Regions from separate parts of the Mesonia sediminis genome, predicted to be linked through region 2. Evidence: riboswitches for the same ligand, from Rfam matches in the RefSeq annotation. Region 2 holds a riboswitch; the other holds the start of a gene.
What was found. A riboswitch is a leader RNA that binds a small molecule or an ion and turns the genes downstream of it on or off. The one in region 2 is predicted to bind cobalamin.
Positions count from the first base shown of each region.

Region 1 (15,078 bases), on a different contig from region 2:
AATCACATGATGCTTATTGATTTACGGAATAAAGGCGTAACAGGAAAACAAGCCGAAGAAACATTGGTAAAGGCTGAGATTACAGTGAACAAAAATATGGTTCCTTTTGATACACAATCACCGTTTGTTACTTCTGGAATTCGCGTCGGTACACCGGCGATTACAACCAGAGGATTGAAGGAAGAAGATATGCCTCAGGTGGTGACATTTATAGATCAAGTAATTTCAAACATTGAAAATGAGGCGGTAATTCAAGAAACCAAAGAGAAAATTAAGGAAATGATGAGCGGGAAGCCGTTGTTTAAAATGTAATTATGAAAAAATCAACTTTATTTCAAGTATTTCTACTGCTTTTATTAACCTTGCCTGCATCTAAGATACAAGCCCAAGAGTCAATCGATTCAGGACTTCGTAAATTAATAGAGGCTCAAAGCGGCAATATGATAGAAAATGCACTATCGCAAATAATTGTCAATATTCCTGAAAGTAATAGAGATGCCTTTAAAGCCGAAGTGAAAAATATGTTCGACGCAATGTACACCGATGTTATTGCGGTGTATAAAGAGCATTGTACAGAAGCCGATTTAAAGAAGTTACTCGCCTTTTATGAAACTCCTGCTGGTAAAAGAATTTTAGGGAAGACCTCTGAAATTATGATGGAATCGCAAGCTATTGGTCAACAGATGGGAGTAAATAAACTATACCCTTTGATGCAAAAGTATATGGTTGAACAACCCGTTGAAAATGAGGATTAGGCTTAATTGAATTTTTTAAAAACCAAAAAGAGGCTGTTTCGTGACGAACAGCCTCTTTTTTAATATTCTGTTACAGATCCCCAGTTTTCACCGTTTTTTATTCTGTACAATTGCATTTCAGAAATTCCAAACTGTTTAGCAATCATTTTCATACGAGTCCTTCTATTAGGATCATTAATTTTTCGCTTGATTAATTTTACTTTAGATTCTGTTAGTTTAGCGTGAGAGGGTATTTTTCGCTTAATATTTTTAAATTCGGGGTTGGTGAATTGATGACGTTCCTTTTCTTCTTTCGTAGCCCATTTTAAGTTGTCTACATGATTGTTTTTTTTGTCGTAATCGATATGAATTACATATCGATCCTCTTCTGTTTTATTGAGAAAATGTTGTGCGACTAACTTGTGAACATAGCGACTGGTCTTTTTGCCATTGCTTTTTTGAACTACAGGTAAGTTTTGGTAGCCATTGATAAAATATTTCTTAACCAATATTTCTTCAGGCCCTTTACAATTTAAAATTCGACCATAATTAGAGATTTTATATTTCTCTTTCTCTGATATTTTTTCGTCGAATCGAATTACTTTCCACGTTTCGTTTTTTAAATTTCTAATCATAGCCATGATTTTCGAGTCTTACTAAATTTGTAAATAATTGAACTTAAGTTAGTTTAGATTTCTAACTATAACGGGTAACTATTCTCAAATTTAAAACAAAGTGCGTTTCTACAAGTAATGTTAAGAAACTTTAACTTAATAATAGCTAATTTTAAATTTTTAATCTTTTTTTATTGCCCAAGGTCTGTTAAAGCCTCGAGTTAATCAGTGAAAGAACTACTTTCATAAGCTCCACTGTCGGGTAAGTTGCCATCTCTTTGCATTCCCAAAATATCTATATTGCTTGAAGTAACGGGGTTGGCTAACCCATTTGCTGCAGATTCCTCTCCAATTTGCAATTTATTTAAAGTAGAGTCTTTAAAGTCGGGATCTTCGTTTAGTTTAATTTGAGTGTACAAATTTGAATCGGTAAAATTGTACATAGGGTCATCGGTATACTTATTTTGGAAATCTCTGAATTTAATTAAGGTGTTCTCAAATTTAAAATTAAAATCAGCATCGGGATGAGCATTAAATAATAGTTCTCGGCTTTCATTGCCATAAATAATACAATTGGTGAAATCTGCTTTTTCTAAGGGAGCCAAAAATAACTGATTGGGTGTTTCAAGGACATTTTCTATAAAAACCGCAGGAAATTGCCGAAACCCTTGTCGCCAATAATTGGCAAAAGTACAATTGTTGAATTGGTAATTTCCGCCAAGGCTTAAATTTAAAGCCATTTGCCCACAATTATTTATAACTAAATTTTCTGCTGTAACATAGCCCGTTCTAGCCAATAAACCAATATTAGATACATTATAGATTTGGGTGTTGTTCACCTTTAGAGTGGGTGTGTTAGATCCATCATTTCCATCTACACGTATTCCTACGCTGGCATTTTTAATGGTAGTATGTTCTATTAAATTATTTGTGCTTCCTTGGGTAAACCACAACGCCCCCCATTGTCCTGGTACTTCACTAAATTCGGGTTCAAGGCGGTTTCCTTCCATAATGATTTCATTTTCCATTTTTTCAAGATCGGTACTTAATAAACCTTTGGCTTGTAGCGAAGCTTGATTGCTAACTAAAATTCCGCTTTGTTGATGAAAATGTAACCTGGCGCCAGCATCAATATGTAATGTTTTTTGAGGTGGTACGGCAGCATATCCGTAAATTACATAAGGCTTCTCATTGGTGAAATTTAACTCTGTATCGTCTAATAAAAAGCCAGAAATTAATATTTCATTTCCTTCATCGTCAAAACCGAATGATAGTGTTTCTGTACTGCCATCGGCGAATTTCTCGGGATATAGGAAGTGTGCATCTTGAATTAGGGTTACCAGTTCTACACTTTGCTCTTTCTCGGTACCCGAAAAAATCAGTTCATCGGTATATAAAAATTGGGTGGCACTATTGGTAAAATCTTTTATGGCTGCAGTGGTTTCAATAAAAACAAAAATACTGTCTTTGGCATAAATAGGAATATTGCTAAACTTCTTACCCGGTAGGCCATCTACGTTAAGTCTGTATTTAGAGGCTTCACCTTGTGCTAATTTTATTTCGGGAATATGAATATCTTCTTTTGACCGATTGTAAACCGTTAACCTGTAGGTGCTAGAAGCGGTTTGAGTAAAAACAGTGTCTAGGTAAACGGTATCTTTAGAGAAACTTAAATTTCCCGAGCTTGGTAGGGTGTCAAAATCTTTTCTACACGAACTCCAAAAAATCAAGCTTAAAAACAATAAAATCCCATATACCTTTTTCATCCCTGCTATGTTTAAATTAATTTTAATTACCTTTCTTCAATTTCAATTTCAAAAAGAGTATCCCAATGTTTACCCGTGACAAACAGTGTATTTGACTTTTTGTTAAAGGCTATACCATTTAAAACTAAATCTTCATTATTTAATTGTGCTGCATTTCCATTTTCTTTTTTCAATCCGCGTAAGTCAATTAAGCCTTCAATAGCTCCATTTTCCGGATTAATAATGGCAATACCATCTTTCTGCCAAGTGTTGGCATATATTTTTCCGTCTACCCATTCTAATTCGTTTAATCGCGTGCTTAAACTTTTGTGCGTTACCGGTTGTATGTAACTAAGTTCTTCAAGTGTTTTACCGTCTAACTTCCATATTTTTGCAGTACCATCGCTTTTGTAAAAATTTTCACCATCGTTGCAAAGTCCCCAACCTTCTTTACTGGTACCATATTTAAATGTGCCTAGTTTTTTGAGTTGATTTACATCATAAATAAACCCTTGGCCAGCGTGCCAAGTAAGCTGGTATACTTTATCGTTTAATATGCTTATACCTTCGCCAAAATAACGCTTATCTAACTCGATCTTTTTTAACACCTTTCCCGTTTTGTAATCTACTTTACGTAAACTTGAGAATCCATTGCGACCAGTTCCTTCGTAAAGAGTGTCCTTAAAAAACTCTAATCCTTGAGTAAATGCTAAGTTATCGTGCGGATATTTGTTTTTAATTTTATAGGTATAAATCTTTGGAGGCTTGTTGTTATGTAGCACAATTTCTTGTGCAATAGTATATTTTTCGCCAGCTGAATATATTTCAGCTTTAAGCTGATTTTTTCCTAATGGAGCTACTAGTTTAGCAGCTATTTGATTGGTTTTTGATGAACCTAAATATTTATTTGCATAGTAAAGCTGTATACTGTCAAAACTAGTGTCTGTAGGATTATTGAGGGTGAATTTAACTGGGCTATCACGTTGTAATAAGTCGTTTTTAGCTTTAACTTGAATACTCATTTTAGCTATTTCTTCTTTTTTTGAACTCGAACAAGAAAATAGGCTTGTGGCTAATAAAATGAATGTCAGGTTTTTAAATGTTTTCACGAGATTTTGCTTTAAATTTGTTAGCGAATTTAGTCAAATCTATTAAAAAAATCCTTGCGAAAATAGATAAACCTTGTATATTTGCAGCGGCAAGTCCCACACAACCAGCTCCTGTTGAATCCTCCAGGGCGGGAACGCAGCAAAGGTAAACGGTCGTAGCGGTGTGATGTGGGTAGCTTGCCATTTTTTCATGACATTGGTCAAAGCCTATCTTCTTTTTATTTTACTCTAAATCTTTAATTTTTCTCTTAAAAAAGTAGATATTTGCGCTCTATTATTTTAAATATGAGCAAGCAAGTTGTATTGATTACAGGAGCGTCTTCAGGAATAGGAAAATCTATAGGTATGTTTCTGGTGGAGAAAGGTTACCTCGTTTACGGAACGAGTCGTAATCCTAAAGAAAATGAAATCGATGGCATTAAATTTTTAAAACTCGATGTTACCCAACCAGAAAGTATAGCATTAGCAGTTCAAGAGCTAATCAAAAAAGAGGGTCAAATAGATTATTTGATTAATAATGCAGGAATGGGAATTACGGGTCCTTTAGAAGAAACACCAGATCACGAGATAAAAAAAGTATTCGATACTAATTATTTTGGAGCTTTACAGGTGATTAAAGCCGTTTTACCGCATATGCGTTCTAAACAAAGTGGTTTTATTATCAACATAACCTCAATTGCAGGATATATGGGTTTACCCTTTCGGGGGATTTATTCAGCCACAAAGGGAGCGCTTGAACTGACTACCGAGGCCTACCGTATGGAGCTAAAAACTTTTAATATTAAAATGACCAATATTGCACCAGGTGATTTTGCTACCAATATTGCTGCAGGCAGATACCACGCGCCAGTAATTGCTGGCTCGCCCTATGAAAAAAAGTATAAGGAAACCTTAGCCTTGATGGACGAACACGTAGATAAAGGTCAAGACCCCATCCTTATGGCGAAAAAGGTTTATGCTGTTATGCAAGAAAAGAATCCTACGATACACTATAAGGTAGGAGATTGGCTGCAGAAATTTAGCATTGCTCTCAAACATATTTTACCAGACAAATGGTATGAAAAAATGTTGATGAAACATTATAAAATGTAAATTTGTAAAAATTTAAAAACAACACAGCATGAAATTTTTTATAGACACAGCAAACTTAGATCAAATAAAAGAAGCTCAGGACTTAGGCGTTCTTGATGGGGTTACTACCAATCCTTCTTTAATGGCTAAAGAAGGTATTACAGGAGAAGATAACATTAAAAAGCATTACCAAGCTATCTGTGAAATTGTAACAGGAGATGTAAGCGCAGAAGTTATTGCTACGGACTATGATAATATAATTAAAGAGGGGGAAGAACTAGCCGCATTACATGATCAAATTGTGGTGAAAGTTCCTATGATTAAAGACGGCATTAAGGCTATACGTTATTTTAGTCAAAAAGGAATTAAAACCAATTGTACGCTTGTTTTTTCGGCTGGTCAAGCGTTACTTGCCGCAAAAGCAGGTGCAACCTATGTTTCGCCGTTTATAGGCAGATTAGATGATATCTCAACAGACGGACTCAATTTGATAGCCGAAATAAGACAAATATATGATAACTACGCATTTGAAACCGAAATTCTAGCAGCATCGGTAAGGCATACTATGCACGTTATTGATTGTGCAAAAATTGGTGCCGATGTTATGACAGGACCGCTTTCTTCTATAGAAGGACTCCTTAAACACCCCTTAACCGATATTGGATTAGAAAAGTTTTTGGCAGATTACAAAAAAGGTAACCAGTAAAATTTTTTCAAAAGCGAATAAAAAATCAGTCAAATTTTGGCTGATTTTTTTTTTGCACTATAATCATTTAAAAAACTTATTAACACCGGTTAAAAAGTTTTTTAGCCAAGCTGAGATATCTTGTTTACTTTTGGGCATCTAAATTGAAGAAGAGCGAAGTTTTTTTAACTCAAGTACATTAGGGGAATCGTGTGAAAATCACGAACTGTTGCGCAACTGTAAGCAGGATTAAACCTGTCAAGTCAGATTACCTAACTTCTTCAAAGAGGATTTGTTTTCGCATAAAAAGCAAATTCCGTTGTCTTTTGTTTCAAGGTAATTCAGCCTAAAGCAGATAACGTATATTTTGTTTTTTGTGTTTTTGTTTCACTTAAAATAAATATACACAATGAGCATTTTTGACAAAAGAGTAAATTACAAACCATTTGAATACCCAGAAGTAATAGAATTTACAGAGGCGATTAACAAATCGTTTTGGGTGCACAACGAGGTAGATTTCACCGCAGACGTACAAGACTTTCAGGCTCAACTTACCTTAAATGAAAAACAAGTTTTAAAAAAGAGTTTACTGGCCATTGCTCAAATTGAAGTGGCGGTAAAATCATTTTGGGGAGATTTGTATCATCATTTACCCAAACCAGAATTTAATGGCTTGGGGAGTACTTTTGCCGAATGTGAATTTAGACATTCAGAAGCCTACTCGCGTTTGTTGTCGGTTTTAGGCTATAATCAAGCCTTTGAAGAGCTAATGGATGTTCCTGTTATCAAAAAACGGTTTGAATATCTATCTCAGGCACTTCAATTTACACAAGAAAATGACAATAAGAAATACCTTTTCTCCTTAATCTTATTTGCCATTTTAATAGAAAATGTTTCCTTATTTAGTCAGTTCGCAATCATTCTCTCTTTTACACGATTTAGAGGCTTAATGAAAAATGTGAGTAATATCATCGCATGGACTTCTATAGACGAACAAATTCATGCCAATGCGGGAATATTTATTATCAACAAGATCAAAGAAGAGTTTCCCGATTTCTTTACGGAAGAAACCAAACAAGAAATTACTGTTATTGTTAAAAAATCTATTGAAGTCGAAGCAGAAATTCTCGACTGGATTTTTGCAGAAGGTGCAGTAGCGCATTTAAACCAATCAGATTTACTAAATTTCATGAAATTTAGGACAGACGATAGCCTTAAAAAAATAGGAATAAACCCCATTTTTAATATTACCGCACAAGAATATCTCCCCATGCAATGGTTTGAAGAAGAGATATTTGCAAATTCATTAGATGATTTCTTTGCAAAGCGACCGGTAGATTATACCAAGCACGATAAGAGCATTAGCGCATTAGATTTATTTTAAACAATACTCAAATCCGTAAAGAAAAATAGATGAAAAATTTAAAAGAACGCATTTGTAAATCAAGAACGCAACTGTTTAAAGTAGTTTTTCCTAATACTACCAATCATTATGATACGCTTTTTGGAGGTACTGCCATGCATTTGATGGATGAAGTTGCTTTTATAACCGCTACGCGATTTAGTCGAAAAAAAATGGTGACCATTTCTTCTAGTCAAATAGATTTTAAAGAACCTATTCCTGCCGATACTATTATTGAGCTTATCGGGGAAGTTGTTCGCGTGGGCCGAACGAGTATAAAAGTAAACGTTACCATCTATCAAGAAGAGATGTATGAAGAAAACACACGAAAAAAATCAATAGAAGGCCTGTTTACTTTAGTGGCCATAGATGAAAATAAAAAACCAACTCCTATACTGGATTAAATGATTAAAAACATGAACAATATATGGTGGCTTAACAAGGAAAGTGAGCAAATATTAAATAGAGGCTATTTACTAAAAGGAGAAACGGTATCTGGTGCTATAGAACGTGTAGCTTCAGCTGCGTCCAATCGATTACAAAAACCTGAATTAAAAGAAGAATTTATCAACATAATAGAGAAGGGCTGGATGAGTCTGAGCTCCCCAATTTGGGCCAATATGGGTACTGAGCGTGGTTTGCCTATTTCTTGTTTTAATGTGCATATACCAGATAATATTGAAGGGATTACCCATAAATTGGGAGAAGTGATTATGCAAACTAAAATAGGAGGTGGTACTTCTGGTTATTTTGGTTCACTTCGAGGTAGAGGTAGCACTGTAACTGATAATGGAAGAAGTAGTGGTGCTGTTTCTTTTATGAAGCTATTTGATACGGCCATGGATACCATTTCGCAAGGTGGGGTAAGAAGAGGAGCCTTTGCGGCGTATCTAGACGTAGACCACCCCGATATTCTCGAATTTTTGCAAATAAAAGATATCGGTAATCCACTGCAAAATTTATTTTATGGCGTTTGTGTTCCCGATTATTGGATGCAAGAAATGATTGACGGAGATATGCAAAAAAGAGAAATATGGGCTAAGGTGTTAGCGTCTAGACAGCAAAAAGGTTTGCCATATCTCTTTTTTACAGATAACGTAAATAGAAGCAAGCCTCAGGTATATAAAGATAAAAACTATTCAATAAATGCTAGTAATCTATGCTCTGAAATTATGCTACCTAGTACGCCTGAAGAATCTTTTATCTGTTGCCTTTCCTCTTTAAATTTAGAATGTTATGATGAGTGGAAAAATACAAATACCATAGAATTAGCTGTATTTTTTTTAGATGCTGTTTTAGAAGAATTTATAGCAAAAACTAAAGAGAACTATTACCTAAAGGCTGCTCACAATTTCGCTAAGAGGCACCGTGCGTTAGGCTTAGGAGCAATGGGTTGGCATTCTTATTTACAAAAAAACAATATCGCTTTTGAAAGCTTAGAGGCTAAGCAAATGAATTACAAAATTTTTGAGCATATTAGCAAGCAAGCCAAAGCAGCTTCACAAAAGTTGGCTGCTTTTTTTGGAGAACCAGAACTACTAAAAGGTTACGGATTGCGCAATACAACTTTATTGGCAATTGCCCCAACTACTTCCTCATCGGCCATTTTAGGACAGGTTTCTCCAGGTATAGAACCTTATAGCAGTAATTATTATAAAGCTGGTTTATCAAAAGGAAACTTTATGCGTAAAAACCGCTATTTAAAGACATTACTAGCAAAAAAAGGTATTGATAATGAAGACGTGTGGAGGAGCATAATGTTAAACCACGGCAGCGTGCAACATCTAAACAAATTAACTACACACGAGAAAGCTGTTTTTAAAACCTTTAAAGAAATTAGTCAGTTAGAAATTATACAGCAAGCCTCAATTCGGCAAAAGTTTATTGATCAAGCCCAAAGTTTAAATATTAACATTCCAGCGAGCTTACCTATTAAAGAAGTAAATAAATTGATTATTGAGGCCTGGAAATTAGGTGTTAAAACCTTGTATTACCAAAGAAGCCAAAGTGTTTCTAAAGAATTTGTAGGTAATCTTGTGAATTGTGCTAGTTGTGAGGGGTAAAACAAAGCGAACCTTAAACGGGAGATTCTAAAGACCTTCACGTTTGGGGTTCGTTAATTTTTTCAAATAAAATTATAGGTTTAAAAATTCTAAAACATAATTTTCAAAATCCGGATCACTTATCTGAATGTCACCTCTTACAATTTCACCCTTTTTATTCACAAATAGTATTTTATTAAGGTAGTTATTGTATAAGCTTTTATCGCACTTTAGTTCTTTGATTTGGTATTCAAAATCTTGATTGTAATCAAAGTTACTCAAGGTTTTTTTCCAAATTTTTGGCTCAGTTGCGTCTATATTAACTCCTATAAAATCAATTTCAGGATACTTATTTCTTAGCTCATTTATTCTATGATGTAATTCCTTATGATGGTTTGAAGAATAAACGGACCAGTAAAATATAATACTATTTCTTTTTACAATTTCTTGGTAGCTTTTGTTTTGATTTTTAGGCGTAACAAGTTCTTTGTCTTTTATGTTTTCACCGATGAAAAAAGAGCGATGAACCTTACCCAGTGCCTTGAGCTGATTGATTAAATCATCAGAAAATCCTAAGGTTTCAACCAAGCTAAGCGTGCCACTTATTTGCTTGTCATTTTCAGAAAATATAATCTGGTTTTTCGCAAATTTTTTAATAAAGTGTTTCCTTAAATTGTCATTCTTAAAAAGCGAATCGGCAAGCTTAAGTCTTCTCTCTAAATTTTCTACATTACTTAAACTAAAACAAGGTCTCCCTAAGTTGTGCGTAATACAATATTCTAAAGATCTGTTTTTTAAATAATTATCAAGAAATCGTTGGTAAATGTAATGACTCGTTAAATCTTCATCATTAAAGTTCACCTGTTTTCTGTAATCAAAGAAGTCTTGAGGTATTTTTTTTCTAAATTCTGTGAAGTATTTATTTATTAAAAATGCGTAGCGTTCACGCAAATCATAATATTCATAATCAATTCCTTTTTTTGCAATATTGAGAAAAGCATCAGAGAACTCATGAACCTCATTTAGCGTATTCAATTTAGCTAAGCGTTCTTGGTGTATAGAATCTGTTTTTTTTAAAAATTCTTGCGGACTAATTTTATAGTAAGATAAAATAAGATCATTATTTTGTTCATTTTGCAAGAACATTTCCATCAATAAATTATTCTTTTCAGCTCCTTTGCCCGAGTACATCAAAGACTCATCAAACTCAAGGGTATTTAATCTAAGTAAGATGCTATCATTTTCTTCAACAAATAAAATTTGACTTTCAGGCTGATGCCGAATGGTAAATAGGCCTAAATCATTATCCTTAAAAACATACTTAAAGCGATTTCTCTTATCTAGAAAGATTGTATCAATAAGCTCTCCTTCGCGCTCAAGGGTCAGAAAATCTTGATTCGGGTTTACAATTTCACCACCCAAAAAACTACCCGTAATCTCATTTGTTTTTGTATTGTCTTGACAACTAGCAACTAATATAGCCACTAACAAAATGCGATAAAAATAATGCCCCATAATTTACATACTAACTCAGCCTTCAAATATAATGTCTTCGTTAAAAGTGCTTTGTTAAGCTGACGTTAAATACAAAACTTAAAAGTTAATTTTTCTTTTCCTAGCTTTATTTACCTACTTTTGCAAAAATTTTACAATCATTATGTTATCAGTATCTAATCTATCGGTTCAGTTTGGTAAGCGTGTATTATTCGATGAAGTGAATACCGCTTTTACCCAAGGAAACTGTTACGGAATCATTGGCGCAAATGGAGCGGGAAAATCTACTTTTTTAAAAATACTTTCTGGAAAAACAGAACCTACCTCGGGCCATGTTCACTTAGAACCAGGTAAGAGAATGTCTGTTTTAGAACAAAATCATAATTTGTTTGATGAATACTCGGTTTTAGAAACAGTTTTACGAGGAAACAAACCTTTGTTTGATATTAAATCTGAGATAGATGCGCTTTATGCAGACTATACCGATGAGAATGCAGAACGAATAGGTGAACTTCAAGTAGCATTTGAAGAGATGGATGGCTGGAATGCAGAAAGCAATGCGGCCGCGCTACTTTCAAATTTAGGTATACCAGCCGATTTGCATTATACCTTAATGAAAGATCTAGATGGTAAACAAAAAGTACGTGTACTTTTGGCGCAAGCTCTATTTGGGAATCCAGATGTATTAATTATGGATGAGCCTACCAATGATTTGGATTATGAAACCATTTCTTGGTTAGAGCATTTTTTAGCCAATTATGATAATACAGTTATAGTAGTATCCCACGATAGGCACTTTTTAGATGCGGTTTGTACCCATATTTCTGATATTGATTTTGGAAAGATAAACCATTATAGCGGTAACTATTCTTTCTGGTATGAATCGTCACAACTGGCAGCTAGACAACGCGCCCAGCAAAATAAAAAAGCCGAAGAAAAGAAAAAGGAATTACAAGAATTCATTCAACGTTTTAGCGCCAATGTAGCCAAATCAAAACAAGCTACTTCGCGTAAAAAGATGATTGAAAAATTAAACATAGAAGAAATTAAACCTTCAAGTCGTCGCTATCCTGCTATTATATTTGAGCGTGAACGCGAAGCAGGAGATCAAATTTTAAATATTGAGAATCTAGAGGCTTCTATAGATGGAGAAACACTGTTTAAAAATATTAATCTTAATCTAAGCAAAGGAGACAAAGTTGTAGTTTTTTCACGAGACTCTAGAGCAACTACGGCGTTTTATGAAATTATAAATGGTAATCGCGAGGCCGTTAGCGGAAAGTATGAATGGGGTATCACCACCTTACAATCTTATTTGCCTTTAGACAATGCTTCGTTTTTCGAAAATGAATTGTCATTAGTAGATTGGTTGAGACAGTACGCTAAGACAGAGGAGGAGCGAGAAGAAGTTTTTATTCGCGGATTTTTAGGTAAAATGTTATTTAGTGGCGAAGAAGCTTTAAAAACCTCAAATGTTTTGTCAGGAGGAGAAAAAGTGCGCTGTATGTTAAGCCGAATGATGATGATGAGAGCCAATGTCTTGATGCTAGATGAGCCAACCAACCACTTAGATCTAGAATCGATTACCGCTTTTAATAATTCATTAAAGAACTTTAAAGGCACGATTTTATTCACGACTCATGATCACGAATTTGCTCAAACAGTTGCCAATAGGGTAGTAGAGTTAACACCAAATGGGGTAATAGATCGTTACTTAACATTTGATGAATATATGAGTGATGCAAAAATTAAAGAGCAACGCAATAAATTGTATCAAAAATAAATAGGGTGCAACCCGCTGGTAATTAGCTACCAGCGGGTCGGGTCATCCGCTATATCTTTTTGGCAAGAAAGGCCAAAAAGGATGCCGCTGCTACCCCTTGCACAATAAAAATCCTTTCTTGTTAAATAAAGAAAGGATTTTTTTATTTTAGGCAATTCAATTTAGCGCTATGAAACACTTCCCTAAAGGACATAAAAAATTATTGCGAGCTTGGGCATTTTATGATTGGGCAAACTCTGTTTACAGCTTGGTAATCTCATCGGCCATTTTCCCTATATTTTATGGGGCCCTTACTTTGGTAAAAGACGAGCAAGGAAACATTCTAAATGATCAAATTGATTTTCTTGGTTTTACTTGGAATAATGATACCCTTATAAGCTATGTAACTGCATTAGCTTTTTTAACCATATCCATTTTAAGTCCGTTGCTTAGCGGTATAGCCGATTATCTCGGCAATAAAAAACGTTTTATGCGTTTTTTTAATTATCTAGGCGCCTTCTCGTGTATTGGCTTGTTTTGGTTTAATCTAGAAATACTATGGTTTGGTTTATTTTGCTATTATTTAGCCCTAATCGGGTTTTGGGGTAGTATAGTTTTTTACAATTCCTATCTTCCAGATATTGCCTTTCCTGAACAACAAGATCAAGTAAGTGCTAAAGGATATGCCATGGGATATATTGGTAGTGTTATTCTCTTAATCATTTGTTTAGTACTCATAATGTTTTACGAATTATGGGGTTTTGAAAGCAAGGATTTTCCAACACGCCTGTCTTTTATCTTAACTGGTGTCTGGTGGATCGGCTTTAGCCAGTATACTTATTTGTACTTGCCACAAGGCAATAAAAAAGCATACACCCGAAAGAAAGATGTTTTTTTAAACGGATTTAGAGAGTTAAAATTAATTGCGGTAAAAATTAAGCAAAACCTTAGCTTGCGCCGTTATCTTTATGCGTTTTTCCTTTATAGCATGGCGGTGCAAACCATTATGTTAATTGCTACTTATTTTGGAATAGAAGAATTAGACTGGGGTGGGCAAGATGCTACCGTAGGACTAATTATTAGCATTTTACTTATTCAATTAGTCGCTGTTTTAGGAGCGCTCTTTACCAGTAGGCTTTCCCGCAAATACGGAAATATACAGGTTTTAATGGGTATAAACTTTATTTGGGTTGCAATATGCGTTTATGCTTATTTTATTAATACACCGCAGCAATTTTACGTTGCCGCTGCATGTGTGGGATTGGTAATGGGGGGTATTCAATCGCTTTCAAGAAGTACTTATTCTAAATTTATCCCAGAAAAAGCAAAAGATACTGCGTCTTACTTTAGTTTTTATGATGTTTCCGAAAAGATAGGAATTGTTATTGGTATGCTTTCTTACGGTTTTGTAGCTCAAGTAACCGGTAGCATACGCTCGGCGATATTATTTTTAATTCTATTCTTTATTTTAGGGATAATACTGCTAACAAGAGTTCCTAGAAAATAACAAAATATTAAGAAATTTTATTTATGTTTGTTTTACCATAAAACTCAACTTAATGAAAAAAATAAACCTACTTTTAAAATCTTTATTTATTGTAACACTTTGTTTAGGTTTTTCTTCTTGTGAAACTGAACCTTTAGAGGGAGAATTCGGTAAATTGAATCCACCAAACAACTCAAATTTTGGAAGCCTTTCAGCAGAGATAGATGGGGTTCCGTTTGTCGCAGAAGCTGCTGCAGCTATGTGGTCACCTTCTCGATTCTTTCCAGGAGGTCAAACCACTGTAATTCAAGGCGCAAAGGATGTCTCTTCGAACATCAAAACAATTAATATGACCATTGAAGATGATAAAGGTATTATTCCAGGCTCCTATCCGCTAAATGTGATGGGTGAATTAAATACTCCCGGGGTTGGTATGGGAGCATATACAATCTCAGATCTTGCAACTGAAGCTCAAGGTTGGTTGACAGGCGAAATGATTGGTGGCACTTTGACCATAACAGAAGTTGATCGAGCCAATGAAAGAATTAAAGGAACTTTTGAGTTTGATGCAGAAAGATTGGGTGATGACAACACAATTCCAGCTATGATTAGTATAACTAAAGGGAAATTTGATATGCCCTTGTTAGAGGTTCACTAAATTTTTAAAGCTATTTTAAAAATTATAAAAGCGCTTTTTTAGATGTCTCGCTATTCATCAAAAAGCGCTTTTACCATGGTGAGAATTCCTCTAAACATCAAAAATACAGATCCGGCGCAAGCCAAAATACCTAGAATGAGAATAGGTATGTAAAGATCGTTTTCTTGATTATTAAAGGCAGAGTAAATAACCGAAGGTCCTATAAAGGCTAAGGGTAATGCAATGGCTAAATAGCGTACGCCGCGCATTAAAGTGGTTTTATTGGTTCTTTTTGTC
Region 1 is NZ_JBHULZ010000023.1:367,347-382,424, reverse strand. Features, by position in the region: gene ACFSQ0_RS04915 (serine hydroxymethyltransferase) at 1-312, shown strand, start outside; gene ACFSQ0_RS04910 (DUF2059 domain-containing protein) at 315-755, shown strand; gene ACFSQ0_RS04905 (HNH endonuclease) at 815-1,369, opposite strand; gene ACFSQ0_RS04900 (hypothetical protein) at 1,570-3,114, opposite strand; gene ACFSQ0_RS04895 (glutaminyl-peptide cyclotransferase) at 3,141-4,202, opposite strand; RNA gene ffs (signal recognition particle sRNA small type) at 4,290-4,388, shown strand; gene ACFSQ0_RS04885 (SDR family oxidoreductase) at 4,488-5,294, shown strand; gene fsa (fructose-6-phosphate aldolase) at 5,323-5,979, shown strand; adenosylcobalamin (AdoCbl) riboswitch at 6,139-6,279, shown strand; gene ACFSQ0_RS04875 (ribonucleotide-diphosphate reductase subunit beta) at 6,368-7,342, shown strand; gene ACFSQ0_RS04870 (acyl-CoA thioesterase) at 7,372-7,764, shown strand; gene ACFSQ0_RS04865 (ribonucleoside-diphosphate reductase subunit alpha) at 7,777-9,423, shown strand; gene ACFSQ0_RS04860 (hypothetical protein) at 9,496-10,917, opposite strand; gene ACFSQ0_RS04855 (ABC-F family ATP-binding cassette domain-containing protein) at 11,060-12,679, shown strand; gene ACFSQ0_RS04850 (MFS transporter) at 12,849-14,165, shown strand; gene ACFSQ0_RS04845 (DUF6252 family protein) at 14,218-14,802, shown strand; gene ACFSQ0_RS04840 (DUF6095 family protein) at 14,853-15,078, opposite strand, start outside.
Region 1: it holds a riboswitch for cobalamin, as region 2 does, so the genes downstream of both, ACFSQ0_RS04875 (ribonucleotide-diphosphate reductase subunit beta) here and ACFSQ0_RS06570 (TonB-dependent receptor plug domain-containing protein) in region 2, are expected to answer to the same signal.

Region 2 (15,078 bases):
AATATAGACACAAAATGTAATGCTTGATCGGTAAAAAACCAAAAGCGCCGATTGTGTTTTTTCTGTAGATATAATTTTAATAGGTCGATTAACCCATGGCTTAAAACCACTAGTAAAATCACATACCAATAACGCCAATGTGCCAGGAAAAGTAAAGACAAACCAGTATGTACCGCCAGGTGCAGATAAAATTTACCCGATTTTATTTTTTTCTTTTCCTTGCTGGCTACCCAGGCATCAGGTTGTAGTAAAAAATCACCTAAAAGATGAGCCAGTAATAATTTTATAAATAGTAAAATCATAGGTTTAAAGCCTTTACTTTTTCTTTAAATAAAGTATCAAATTCTTTTAGAACGCCCCAATGTGAACGCTTAATACGCTCGCTCACTGTATTTTGCTTTATGCCTATTTTCTTGCCCAATTGCTCTTGGTTTAAATCAGGATAAGTGTAAAGAAGGCTCACGATCTCGGCCGTGTTTTTTGTCCATTGTGATACGGGTATTTCGCAAAGTTTAAAACCTATATTAATTTCTGCATCAAATTTTTCGTTTCCCGTGCGAATTGCAAGATTTTGTTTAGAATTTTTAATCTTGTCGAGTAATCTACCAGAACGCAAATAAGCACTTCCTTGTCGGGTTAGCAAGCTATCGCCTTGAAAAGTAATTTCGCCTACTCCTATAGCAATGCGAGTTTGAATTTGACCTATCTCAATTAAGTGTGCTTTTATCTGCAGCGCTATTGCAAAACTATTTTCGGGTTGATCTAATTCAATTTGAAAACTATCTCCGCCAAACAACTCATAGGTTAAATTTAAACGAGTAAATATAGAACTGAGACCGGCTATAAAAAGCTGAGGGTCTTTTAGATCCTGAGAATTTATAATATCGCCTGTTAGTATGGCTACCATAGTTTAAATTTTTATATTCAAATATCGTTAAATTTATTGATATTTATAATTATCATATTTAAATACGATATCTTAAGAATTAGAGCTATACATCAGAAATCTAAAAATACCGTAATTTATAATAAAAAAAGAATAGCTTTGTTTAAAAAAATATGCAGGATATTGTAATTAGTTTTGCTGCCATTATGGGTGGTATAGCAGTACTATTGGGAGCTTTTGGAGCTCATATACTTCAACGTAAACTAAATGTAGACCAGCTTCGTAGTTTAGAAACGGCAATTCGGTATCAAATGTTTCACGCACTAGCACTACTATGGTGCGGTACCAGTTTGTCGTGGGAAGATCGATTTAGTATCGCTCTGGTTTGTTGTTTCGCAGTAGGTATTCTACTTTTTTCAGGAAGTATTTATGGTTTAATATACTTGGGGTATAAACAGAAGCCTAAAAAATTTTTAGGTCCAATTACCCCTTTAGGAGGATTGTTTCTAATAGTAGGGTGGGTTTTGTTGGGATTAGAATATCTTTTATAAGTTCTAACCCAATTAAAAACGGCACTATAAGCCTTTAATAATGGTTACAACCTTTGTTTAAAGTGCTATTTGAACCTTTTCTTCTTTCAATAATTCTAAGTAAGGAGTACTAGAAAAGTGCTGTTCACTAAAGCTTTCTTTATGTTCAGATTTTGTTTTTCGGCGCTGTACTGCGCGCGCAAAACGGCGCAAATCGTTTTCAGTATTTAATCTTAATCCAGGAACTTCAACGCTTTGACCAGCTTCATCTTTAGCTACCATAGTAAAGTAGGATGAATTGCAATGTTTTTTCTGTTGGGTTTTAATATTTTCAGCTTCAACGCGAATACCAATAACCATTGAACTTCTACCTACGTAATTAATAGAAGCACGCATGGTGACCAACTCACCAATTTCAATTGGGTTTAGAAAATTTACCTTATCTACACTTGCCGTCACGCAGTATGCCTCGCTGTGCTTTGAGGCACAAGCAAACGCAATTTGGTCTAATAAATTTAAAATATAGCCTCCATGTATTTTGTTATTAAAATTGGAGTGAGAAGGGAGCATAAGTTCTGAAAAGGTAACTTGAGACTCTTTAATTGTTTTATATCTTGTTTGCATATTTAGTTACTGAATTAACGTCTAAAATGGGGGGAAGATGAGCGTTCAACTTTAGTTACAAAATATTTGGTATCTCCCCAAAATACAAAAGTACCAAATCTTTCTATATAGGTGAGTTTTACATATTCTCCTTGGTAATCTTTAAGTTGTTGAATTACTTCTGTATTTTGATCTAAAACCGAAAACTGAAATATCTGAGCTCCGCTTATGCCTTGACTTATTTCACCTTCCCAAGTTTTTATGATCACTCCACGATTACTGAATTTTATGAGTTCACCCGCTCGTGTACCTTCGCTATAAGGCACAAAATAAATAAAAGCATAGTAGGCTACAGCTAAAACACTAATAACTAAAAGTACAATACTTAATGTTTTCTTCATAAGTTTGAATTTAACGAAAGTTACTGTTTTTCTAATTGTTTATTGGCTTTGGCCCCTAATTTTTTAAGTTTTTCGACCTTTGAAATCAAATTACCTTTTCCTGTTAATTTTTTCATCCCTCGATCGTAAGTTCTTTGTACTGTAGTTATCTGTTGGCCTAATTTATCTAACTCTTCAATTAGTAAATGAAACGAGTCATATAAGGCTCCCGCCCGGGTAGCTATTTCAATTGCGTTTTGTTGCTGCTTTTCGTTTTGCCACATACTATCAATAGTTCTCAGTACAGCTAATAGAGTAGTAGGCGTAACAAGAATGATATTTTTATCAAAGGCTTGACTGTATAGTTGCGGATTTTCTTGACTCGCCAAAGCAAATGCGGCTTCTATAGGGATAAACAATAAAACAAAATCTGGACTTTGTTCTGGGTATAGCTTTTGGTAATTTTTACCGCTTAAGCTTGAAATGTGTTTTTCAACAGACAGCAGGTGTTGTTTAAGTGCAGCTTTTTTTTCAGATTCTTCTTGAGTATTGCAATAGGTTTCATAGGCGGTAAGCGAAACTTTTGAGTCAACTACCATTTTCTTTTCCCCTGGTAAAGCAATTATCACATCGGGGAAGTAGCGCTTGCCGTCATCTGTGGTAAAATGCTGCTGCACGAAATATTCACTGTTTTTTTGCAAGCCGCTTCGCTCTAATACTCGTTCTAAAATCATTTCTCCCCAATTACCTTGCATTTTAGAATTCCCTTTAAGGGCTTGCGTTAGATTTGTAGCCTCTTCGCTTATCCTTATATTTTGCTGATTTAAAAACTGCAGTTGCTTTTCTAGCGCAGTATATTGTTTGGCCGCATTTAGATTACTTTGGTCAACTTTACTCTCAAAGCTCTTGATTTTTTCTTGTAGTGGGTTGAGCAATTGATTGATTTGATCATGATTTTGTTTGGTAAACTTTTCAGATTTTTGCTCTAGAATTTTTTGCGCTAAGTTTTCAAAATCGGTTTTAAATTTTGCTTGTAAATCAGTTAGTTCTGTTTTTTGAGTATTTAATTTTTGCTGTAAACTTTGCTCCATAAAAAGACTCTGGCGCAGGTCTGATTTGGTTTCAAATAATTCCTTCTCAGCCTTCTTGCAATCGGCCTGCAGATCAATAATTTGCTCTTCATATTTGTCTATTCTGTTCTTGTAATTGATCTCTTGATTTTCAAGTTGGGTTTGGTGTTGTTTCACCAAATTTTTTATTTGCCTTTTACTGATTTGATTATACAGTATGAATAGAATTAAAGCACCTAAAAAAAATCCGCTTAAAGCGAAAATGATAATAATAATTTCATTACTCATAGTACATTATTTAATGATAGCATCCTTAATTTTAAAGCTTTTACTGTTCTTGTCAAAATAAATAAGTTCTGAAGGGAACATTTGATTTAAAATATTGCTCTCTATAACTTGATGGGTTTCGTATTGTTTGACGTTGGCTTGATGTACCAGAATAATTTTATCGCACAATTGTAGGGCTAGATCAATCTCATGCGAGGCAAATACAATTGCTTTATTGGTTTTTTTACTTAAAAAACGCAACGTTTTTAAAACAAATACCTTATGATATAAATCAAGATGGGAGGTAGGTTCGTCTAAAATAATGAGCGGCGTGTCTTGAGCAATCGCCCGGGCAAGCATAGCCTTTTGCAGTTGGCCATCGCTTAAATTAGAACACGAAGCACGCTTTTTATGGGCTATGTCGAGCAAATTAAGCGCTTCAATAACTTTTTTTTTGTCTCGGTTTGTAAGGATCCCTAACCAGTTGGTATAGGGCTGTCTTCCTAAAGCCACTAGTTCTTGAACACTCAGATGGGTTGAAAAATCGGTTTTGGTTAATACAATGGCAATTTTCTTAGCTATTTCTAGAGCAGATAATTGGCAAACAGGGGTATTATTAATACTTACCTTTCCTGATTGAGGAGATAAGTTTCCAGACAGCGTTTTTAGTAGAGTAGATTTCCCCGCTCCGTTTTTACCGATAATAGCTACTAGCTCACCTTTGTTGATGTTTAAATCATCTACTTGTGCGATACATTCTTGGTGGTAGCCAATACTAAGGTTTGTTGTGTGTAAAATCGGCTTGCTCATAACTTAAAAACTCATTTTCTTTTTTCGTACCAATAGCCATATTACTACAGGAGCTCCAAAAAGCGAAGTTACTGCATTAATGGGTAAGGTAAATTGAAAACTGGGCATTTGTGCTATTAAGTCACTTATTAGCATTAGCAAACTTCCTAGAATTATACAGGCAGGAAATAAAAATGCGTGATTACTTTGTTTTATGATAAGTCTTGCGAGATGGGGTACTGCCAAGCCAATAAATGCAATGGGCCCGGCAAATGCAGTGATTGAACCTGCTAAAATACTTGTTGCTAAAATAACTAAAATCCTATTTTTTTTAATCTGTGTACCCACACTTTGAGCATAGGCTTCGCCCAATAATAAGGCGTTTAATGGTTTAATGGTAAGTAAGGAAAGCGATAGTCCTATGAACCAACTAGAAGCAAGCCAAATTACCTCTTCCCAGGTTAAATCTCCTAAACTTCCAAATGACCAAAAAATATATTGTTGCAGTTTTTCGGCGTCGCTAAAATAAGAAAGAATACTAACCGCCGCTGCAGTAAAACTCGCAAACATAAGACCAATTATTAAAATAGCCATGGTATCTCGTACCCGCCTGGCTACTACTAATACAGCCAATAAAACCAAAAAGCTTCCTAAACTACTCGCAATGATAATACTCGTGTTGTTAAATAAATTTATGGTTAATAAACCACCCAGAAATTGGCTTCCCAATATAACCAAAGCTACTCCCAAGCTGGCGCCACTGCTTAATCCCAATACATAAGGCCCGGCCAGTGGATTTCTAAATAGGGTTTGCATCAACAATCCGCTTAAAGCTAGACCAGATCCTACTAAAATTGCTGTAATTGCCTTTGGAAGGCGATAAGAAAGTACGATGTATTTCTCGACAGAATCTTCGGCTTGAAAGGAAAGAATTTTGAGTACCTCTTCAAAAGGAATAGCGGCTGAACCAAAACTAATGTTGATCAGGAAGAAAATTATGACGAGTAGAATACCCAAAAAAAGCAAGCGTTTAGGTTTTTGCACAATATTATGGATTTAAAGGCTTAAAAAATGTAAGGTCATAATCGACCAAATTGGGATGAAATATTTTAATCAAATCTTTTAATATTAAATCGGGTCGGTTGGGGCCCAGTTCATAAAACAGCACTCCACCTGTTTCTCCAGTGGTTAAAGCAATACTGTATACTTCTTTATTCTGATACGCGCTAAACTGACTGTAATGTTGATTGCTTTCAATCAAAGCATTGTAGCTTGTAAAACTACCTGGGGAAATCCAAATATCGGCTTCTTGTGCCTTTGCCAAAACTTCTTCTAGCGCCAGAGAAAGGCTTCCGTTTCCTGTGGTTTTTTTATAAACGTAATTGGCGTTAGCGTCTTGAATTAGTTGTGCCTGCCAAGAGTCTCCCGCGGGGGCATACCAAACATCTTTATATAAACTACCGCTAATGACTAAAGGTTTTGAAAGAGCTTTTTTAGCTATTTTCTTGGCATTAAGGTAATTTGATTCAATACGGTTAAAAATAGAATCGGCTTGTTGCTCTTGATTTAATAAAACGCCAAAAAACTTAATCCATTCGGCTTTACCAAGAGGGGTTTCTTCTACCCAGTCTCCGTTATAAATAACAGGGATCCCATTGCGTTCTAAAGTACTGTATGATTTATTGTTGGCATTGATAGCCGAAGCCACAACCGCGTCTGGTTGTGATGCTAATACTAGCTCTGTATTTAACTGATTTTTATTTCCTACTTCTAAAACTTCGCCTCTTTTTATTTTTTCACGTACAGTATGTGAAGAAATATAATTTAAGTTAGGAAAAGCGATGAGCTTGTCTAATTGTTTTAAAGATTCTAGTGCCGGAATATGAGTAGTAGAAGTAACAATTAACCGATTTAAAGAACGTGGTACGAAAGCATCATAGGTTACACTATCTGGAATCTTGGTTTTATTTTTGGCTATAGCATAAATAAAAACTTTTTGAGCTTTTGGCCAAGGTTGACTAACAGATAGTAAAGTGTAATCATCGTATTTGTTTACCGCAAAACCATTGGCATATTTTAATTTTAAAGCTTCGTTATTATTTTGAAGCGGTGGGGCATGAGTAGCTGAAGCGGAAGTTTGTTTTTTACAACTTAATAAGCTTGTAAGAATTAAAACACAAAAAAAGAATTGACGCATAGTTTGAACTTTATGCAAAAGTAATATTATTTCATTTTAACCACACCTCGGTGTAAAAAATGTTTATATTTGCCCAAATTTTGGTTAAAATCGAGATGTCAATCCGATTTTATTAAAAGGGAATTCCGTTAGAATCGGAAGCTGTTCCCGCAACTGTAAGCTTAGTTTTATAACGCTTTGTAAATATTTCTTCAATACCACTGTCTTTATGATGGGAAGGTTTTTTACAAAGACGCAAGCCAGGAGACCTGCCAGAAGTAATTTTTTAAATCAATTTGCTCGGGATAAGCAAGTATAGGTTATGAGGCAATTTTTATTTTTAATATTACTTTTATTTTTTGGTCATACTGTTCACGCGCAAAAGCGAGAATTGCTCGATTCTGTTGTGCTTAAAGCAAGCAATATTAGAACCCAATCTGTAGGCCAAAATATTGTCGAAATCAAAAGTAGTGAGATAAAGAAATACCGACCACAACTCACAGATGTTCTGAATTTTGAAACGCCTATTTTTTTTAAAGAGAATGGCCTAGGTATGGTTTCTTCACCTAGTTTTCGAGGTACAACGGCGCAGCAAACAGCGGTTTTATGGAATGGTATAAACGTAAATTCTACCTTTTTGGGGCAGGTGGACTTTAATACTCTTTCGGCACATGGATATTCCGATATTTTGGTTCGATCTGGTGGTGGTTCGGCGCAACTAGGCTCGGGTGCAATTGGAGGAAGTATCTTACTGCAGAATCAACTTGATTTTGAAAAAGGCCATCAACTCTCCTTAAACTCTTCCTTAGGTAGTTTTGCCACTTTTAACCAAAGTTTAGATTATCAATGGTCTAACCAAAAAATTAGTGCTCAAGTGGGCGGTAATTACGTGCAATCTGAAAATGATTATCCGTTTTTTAATTCTAATGCCAAAAATGAAAATGCAGCTTTTAATCATTTAAATTTTTATTTCAATGCTTCTGTAAAGCTTAATAATTTTCATAAACTTACTTTTTATTCAACTGCATTTAATGGCGAACGACATTTCCCTATTTTAGAATCCACTCAAATCCGAACCAAATATCAGGATGAGAATTATAAAAGCCAACTTGCTTGGGAATATGTAAAAGGTAAATGGAGTGCCAAAGCGCGCAGTGCCTACCTACAAGAAAAGTATACCTATTTTCAAAACATAGAGCGGCCAAATTTAAAAGATCACGGCACCGCCAAATCTTTAGTGAGTATACTTCAAACTGGTTTTAAACCGAATAAAAACTTGTATACAGAGGTTCGTTTAAATTTACGCAAAGATTGGGCAGAAGGTACAGCTATTACTACTGCTTCGCGCGATATTAGTAAGGCTTATTTTTTTCTTAAACAAAATCTTTCAAAAAATTTGATCTATCAAGCTCAAGTAAGCTTGCAGCACACAAAAGATTTTGATATGCCCGTACTTTATCAAATAGGATCTCAATACCAATTGAAAAGAAATCATAGTATAAAAGCTAGTTTTTCAAAAAATTACCGCATACCTACTTTTAACGATTTATTTTGGCCCGGTGCTGGTAATTTAGATTTGAAACCAGAGACCTCAAGACAATTTGAAGCGAGTTATAGTTTTAAACACAAAAGATGGCAATTCGGTTTAACCGGATATAACATTAAAATCAGCGATATGATAAGGTGGTTGCCAGCCGAAGCTGGGGTGTGGAAACCTTTAAATACAAATAAGGTGCGCACGAGAGGGATTGAAGGAAACGCAGCCTATAAAACTACCTTTAAAAAATTTGAATTTCTAATAAAAAGTATCTATGCCTTTACCGAAGCTACTAATTTAGAAACAGGGAATACGCTTATTTATGTTCCTAAGCATAAGTTGACCGTTAAATTAGACCTAATTTATAAAAACTGGAATTTCATTGCTCAAACAATTTATACTGGTAAAGTATATACCCAAACCAATAATAGCCAAGAAACAGCCCTTAAAGCTTATCCTGTTGCCCAGGCCAGTTTGAGTTATAACTCATCAAATACTCTAAATTGGGAGTTAGGGGCACGGGTGCGTAACCTTAGCAATGAAAATTATTTTGTGGTTAATTATAAGCCAATGCCAGGAAGAAATTTTGAAATTTTTTTTAATCTAATTTTATAATTACAAATCTTATGAAACATTTTTTTAAATCTTGGATACTGCTAGTTGCAGTAAGTTTAACTATTATTTCTTGTAATAACGACGACGATAACTCGGGTCTATCTACCCCGCAAGGTAAGTACGACTTGGGCTATATTATTTCAAACGAAGGTAATTTTGGGTCGCCAACTGCTAGTTTAAGTTTTTTAAGTGCCGATTTTGCTACCTTAGAAAATGGTATTTATGCCAACGCCAATAATGGGAATCCTTTAGGTGATGTACTCAATCATTTTACGACTAATGAAGACTTAGCATTTTTAGTACTTAACAATAGCAATAAAATAGAGGTGGTTAACCGATTTACTTTTGAAAAAGTAGCCACGATAAGTGAAGAAATTGAATTACCAAGATTTGCTGCGGCAGATGATAATGTATTGTATATAAGCAACAGCGGTTCACAATCGATTACAGTTTATTCTTTAACTGATTTTAGTTTATTACGAAAAATAGAATTGAACAAGAGTGTAGAGCAATTAGAACTGACAGACAACTATTTATTTGTTCAAAACGCTTCTTTTGGTACAGGAAAAGAAATAACACCAATAAAAGTATCAGACTTTAGTGTGGAGCAGGCCATAAGTTTACCCGATAACATCAAGGCTATAGAAGAGGAAGACGATATTCTTTATGTTTTGCACCAATCAGGGGTAAGTAAGTTTAATATCAATTCAAAACAAAAAATTACTACCATTCCTTTTGCAGATGGTTTCACTGGAGTTTCAAAATTTGATGTTGAAGATAATTTTATTTATTTCATCCAGGGAAGCAGTATCTATAAAAATGCTGCCAATGCCGATATAATGACCGAAACCGCCTTGGTTGATACCAATGCAGATGGAGCAAGTTGGGGTGTTGGTTACGGATTTGCCGTAGAAGAAGATCATATTTTTTATACCGATGTTAATGGTTTTACCGAAAATAGTGATGTGATGATTTACAACCTAGAAGGTGAACTTATTCAAAGTATAACCACAGGAATAGGGGCAAACGGAGTTGAGTTCAACGATTAATAATATCCAGTTCGCTTAAATAACTTTTGCAAGTAAATTATAATGCATAAAAATCCCCTTTTTAGTTTATGGCTAAGAAGGGGATTTTACTTAAATAAGGCAATAAAAAGTTGGTTAAGGGAGTTCTTGAGCGCCAATAAACATCTTATTATAATAGTTTAATTTTTGGTTACTATTATACAAATGTTTTACATCAAATTCTCTAACAATAGGAGTCGGTTTTCCAACACCAGATATATCATCTAAAGCCGCTTTTAAAAGGGGCTCTTGCTCATCTCCTAAAACGCCTAAGTTCCCGAAATCTTCTTCTATAAAAAGCTGTGGTTCTATACCATTAAAATAATCGGTAAAACCGTTTTTATTGATAGATTTTAATACTAAAGGTTGCATAGCGTAACTGTGATTAATAGAAAGATTAGAACCATTTCTGGAATAGTTGTCAGAATCGTATAAGGTAACTGAGCCTTCAAACTTTCCTCTGGTACTGTCGCCAATTTGTATGACGTTGATATAAGGCTTTAACCCACTGATTAATAACTCACTAGCTGATGCCGAATTGGAAGTAGTAAGTACATAAACTTGATTTAAATTAAGACTGTTTATACTTGCACCATTACTAAGTTTGTTGTTGAAAAAACGCGGTACATCTTCAAAATTGCTATTGTAGCGCTGGGTAATAAAAAGTTCTTGATTAAATTGACCGGTAATCATGCTGGCTAAATCATTACACATTTCAATACTTCCTCCTGGATTATATCTTAAATCAATCACCAATTCTTGAATATTAGCGGCTTTAAAATCAGCGAAAGCTGTATTTAGTTCATTTTCAAAGCTGGTAACAAAACCATTATACATAAGATAGCCTACTGGGGTTTGTCCACTATTAATTACTTTACTTATAAAAACAGGATTTTCTGTATACTCAATCATGTTTAGCTCTATTTGCTGGTCTAAACGTTCTAACTGTCCTTGTTTTAACTCTGCCAAGCCAATACTGTAACTATCTTGGTTTAGCAGTTCTTGGTAATTGTTTTCGCTTAAATCAATTCCATTAATCCTGTCAAAAAGCATACCACGGGCAACACCTTTATTGGCAGCGGGAGTATTGGGTAAAACATAGCGTACATATCCAAATACGCGGCTGGTGCCAGAGATTCTTACTAAACCGAATTCCATACCCGTAGTAAGGCTTATATTGTTGAAGCTTTTTTCTAATGCTCTAAAGTCACTAACTATAAAACTAAAGCGATCTCTATTACTCAATAAGCTTTCAAAAAATTGGATAGGATTAGCCTCACCTTCTAAGAATGTGCGGTAACTGGCATTATCATTAAAGTAATTATTGGCCAATTGTGGCACATCTGGCTTATATAGGTAAAATTGATTTAATCCTTTATAAATAAAGTCATTTATCTCTTCACTAGAAGCTGGAATTACTTCGTCGTCTAAATCTGAAAAACAGCTGGTTAAACTTGTGAAGAGGCTTAGTAAAAATAGAGGGATATAAAGGTTTCTTTTCATAGCTAGCTTTAATTTTATGCCTAAAGATAGCTACAAATTAAAAACAAATAGATTTTTGTAACAAAAAATATAGCGAATCGTTACAACTATACAAAGCAAAGTATTTTGAGCGAAAGAGAATTTTTAGAGTTTATTACTGGCGTTAAAGATAAAATGTACCGCCTATCGCTACGCCTATTAATATCAAAGGATGCCGCTCACGATGCTACTCAAGAGGTGATTTTGAAATTGTGGAAAATCAAGACCAAATTAAAAGAGTATCATTCACCTGAAGCTTTTGCAATGACCATGACTAAGAATTATAGTTATGATCAATTAAAGGCTAAACGCAATAATCAAGTGCGCCTAGTGCATACCAACTATGAAGACAACCAACAGAGTTCTTTGCAGCGCCAAATAGAGGCAAAAGATGAACTCAAGCAGGTTCAAAAAATTATTAGTAATCTAAGTGAGCAGGAGCAACTCTTAATTCAATTGCGCGATGTCGAACAATATAGCTATGATGAAATGGAAAAAATAAGCGGTTTAAAGCCTACGGCTATGCGCGTATGTTTATCACGTGCTAGAAAAAAAATAAGAACAGCAATGCTAAAGCAACATGAATATGGAGTTAGAAAATAGGATAGAAGAATTGATTGATAAATATCTAGAAGCCGAAACAAGCCGTGAAGAAGAATCGGTTTTGAAAGCATATTTTAAACAAGAATCGGTTGCGCCACACTTAATTAAATATAAGCCTATTTTTAGCTGGCAGGAGGCGGCAAGGCAAGAGGAATATATAGAGCCATTACCGCAACCTAAGGTAGAGAAAAAGTGGTATTACCGTCAGATAGCAGCGGTGCTTATCATTGGTTTTACGGCGCTGGGAGGCTTTTTTTTCTGGCCACAGCCACAAAAAGAAAAAGTGTCTTATGCTAATCAGAAATTGGCCTACGAAAATTCTAAGGATTTATTGGCTTTGCTGCCTGAAGCGCTCAAAGCTAGTCGAATGAAATTAAATTATATTAAAGTATTGCCAACAACCACAGAAAAAATTATTAAAATTAAAAATTAAAAAACTATGAAAACTAAAATTGTATTTCTATTGGCTTTTTGTCTTTACCCTATCCTAAATTGGGGGCAGGCCAACTTTACCAAGTATGAATCGATGAAAGAGGTAAGCGCCATGGTGATTACCCAGAATATGTTTAAACTGCTATCTGAAATAGACTTAGATACGCAAGATCAAGAAACCCAAGCTTATATTGATTTAATTGAAAATCTTAAGGATATTAAAGTGTTAACCACTAACAATGTAGAAATTGGTACCGATATGAATACCGATTTTAACAGCTATGTTGAATCTAGTCAGGTAGAAGAGCTTATGCGTTTTAAAGAAAAGAGTTTGCAAGTAAAGTTTTATTCTAAACCAGGAAGCAAGGAGGGTTTTGTAAGTGAATTATTAATGCTTATGACCGGGCAAGAAGAGGGTGAGCCCATTACCGTAGTAATGAGCATTCAAGGAGATATAGATTTAAAACAAGTTTCAAAATTAGCCAATGATTTAAAGGTTCCTGGGGCTAAACAATTAAAAAATATCAAATAATATGAAATCAATTTTTCAAATATTCTTTTTACTGATTTTAGGTGTACAATTCAGCGGTTGTAATCAAGAACCCACCTTGCAAAAGTATTTTGTGAACCACCAAAATAATGAGAACTACGTTATGGTAGATTTACCAGCTGGTATGTTTTTAAGCTTTAATGATGAGCTGGCCAATGCAGACCAAGAAGCCATAGAGAGCATAAAAAAAGTTAGCGTTTTAGCTTATCCGTTAAACGGATCTAATACAGCTAATTATGAAAGTGAGGTGGCTGTTTTAAACAAAATACTATCCCAAGAGAAGTATAAATTACTTATGAAAATTGGAAATACTACTAAAGGTATGCGAATTGCTTATTTAGGAGAAGAAAAGGCTATTGATGAGGTGGTGTTTTTTGGTAACGATAGTGACAAGGGATTCATTGTTGCAAGGGTTTTGGGTGAAAAGATGAATGTTGGGGAGCTAATGAAATTGGTTGGAAACTTAGAAAATGGAGATATAAAATTAAATCTTAAACAATTTGAAAGTACACTCAAAAAGCTTGATGAAATCGAATCATAACTTAAATAAGTAATCAATAAAAAAGCCAGTTTTATGCAAAACTGGCTTTTTTTCAAACTAATTAAACAGAAACTTAACTTAAAAAACTATATTGTCATAGAAAATAATTTAGTGTCAGGCTTATTACGTTGCAAACGCCAATCAAAAGCCATACAAGCGTTACGTACAAAGGCTCGGCCTGCCGGGGTGATTTCTAGCTCTTTTCCAGTGATACGAATTAGTCCATCGCTATTCATTTCATCTAGAAGTTGCAAGCTATCGGGTAGTTTTTCAAAATAATCTACTTCATTTTCCCAATTTGTCTTTAATTGACACATAAGGTTTAAGATATGTTTGCGAATTACTAGGTCTTCTTGGTTTAATATATGTCCTTTTACTACGGGTATTATCCCTTCTTCAACCATTGCCTGGTATTTTTCAACGCGTTTCTCATTTTGTGCAAATCCGTACCAACTGTCGCTTATAGAAGATACCCCTAAACCAATCATTAATTGTGTTTTTGAAGCGGTATACCCCATAAAATTGCGGTGCAGTTTATGATTTTGCATTGCCATATACATTGAGTCAGATTTCAGTGCAAAATGATCCATACCAATTTCAATGTATCCAATTTCCTCTAATAAAGCCTTACCTAACTCATACTGCTCTCGTTTAACCGTTGCTTTAGGCAGGTCGTTCTCATTAAAGCCACGCTGTCCATTCCCTTTAATCCATGGCACATGGGCGTAACTATAAAAGGCAATGCGGTCTGGTAATAGTTCTTTGGTTTTCAAAATAGTTTCTTTAACCGCATCGGTACTTTGAAAAGGTAGACCAAAAATAATATCGTGACTTACCGAAGTATAGCCTATTTCGCGCGCCCATTCTGTAACTTTTTTTACGTTTTCAAAAGGTTGTATTCTATTAATAGCCTTTTGTACTCTAAGATTATAATCTTGTACCCCATAGCTAACGCGTCTAAAACCTAAATCATATAAAGTTTGTAAGTGTGCTTTGGTTGTATTGTTAGGATGCCCCTCAAAACTATATTCATAAGTTTCAGCTCGTGAAGCAAGTTTAAAAATACCTTCTATTAGTTGCTTTAAGTTCTCTGGCGAAAAAAAAGTTGGAGTTCCTCCACCTAAATGCAATTCTTTAATAATTGGTTGGGCTGGAAGTAAATTACAATATAAACGCCATTCTTTTAAAACACTTTCTAAGTATGGAGTTTCTACCTCGTGTCTTTTGGTAATTCTTTTATGGCACCCACAAAAAGTGCAGAGTTGTTCACAAAAGGGTAAATGTATATAAATACTGATTCCCTCTTGTGCGTTACTTTCTTTAAAAGATTTTATAAATGTACTTTCCCAGGCTTTAGCAGTAAAACTGGACTCGTCCCAGTAAGGTACGGTAGGATAACTGGTGTATCTTGGGCCGGGAATATTGTATTTTTGTATTAAGCTTTGTGTTTTCATCTTTATTCGTGTAAAACCAAAAAGGGTATTTCTTTCGGGTAAGTAATATTTTTTTCA
Region 2 is NZ_JBHULZ010000026.1:186,203-201,280, reverse strand. Features, by position in the region: gene ACFSQ0_RS06615 (DUF3307 domain-containing protein) at 1-302, opposite strand, end outside; gene ACFSQ0_RS06610 (SatD family protein) at 299-907, opposite strand; gene ACFSQ0_RS06605 (DUF423 domain-containing protein) at 1,060-1,437, shown strand; gene ACFSQ0_RS06600 (acyl-CoA thioesterase) at 1,495-2,040, opposite strand; gene ACFSQ0_RS06595 (6-phosphogluconate dehydrogenase) at 2,055-2,420, opposite strand; gene rmuC (DNA recombination protein RmuC) at 2,441-3,757, opposite strand; gene ACFSQ0_RS06585 (ABC transporter ATP-binding protein) at 3,764-4,546, opposite strand; gene ACFSQ0_RS06580 (iron chelate uptake ABC transporter family permease subunit) at 4,550-5,569, opposite strand; gene ACFSQ0_RS06575 (ABC transporter substrate-binding protein) at 5,574-6,722, opposite strand; cobalamin riboswitch at 6,787-6,992, shown strand; gene ACFSQ0_RS06570 (TonB-dependent receptor plug domain-containing protein) at 7,024-8,853, shown strand; gene ACFSQ0_RS06565 (YncE family protein) at 8,865-9,902, shown strand; gene ACFSQ0_RS06560 (S41 family peptidase) at 10,017-11,423, opposite strand; gene ACFSQ0_RS06555 (RNA polymerase sigma factor) at 11,529-12,044, shown strand; gene ACFSQ0_RS06550 (hypothetical protein) at 12,028-12,477, shown strand; gene ACFSQ0_RS06545 (DUF4252 domain-containing protein) at 12,484-13,008, shown strand; gene ACFSQ0_RS06540 (DUF4252 domain-containing protein) at 13,010-13,567, shown strand; gene hemN (oxygen-independent coproporphyrinogen III oxidase) at 13,654-15,021, opposite strand; gene ACFSQ0_RS06530 (universal stress protein) at 15,024-15,078, opposite strand, start outside.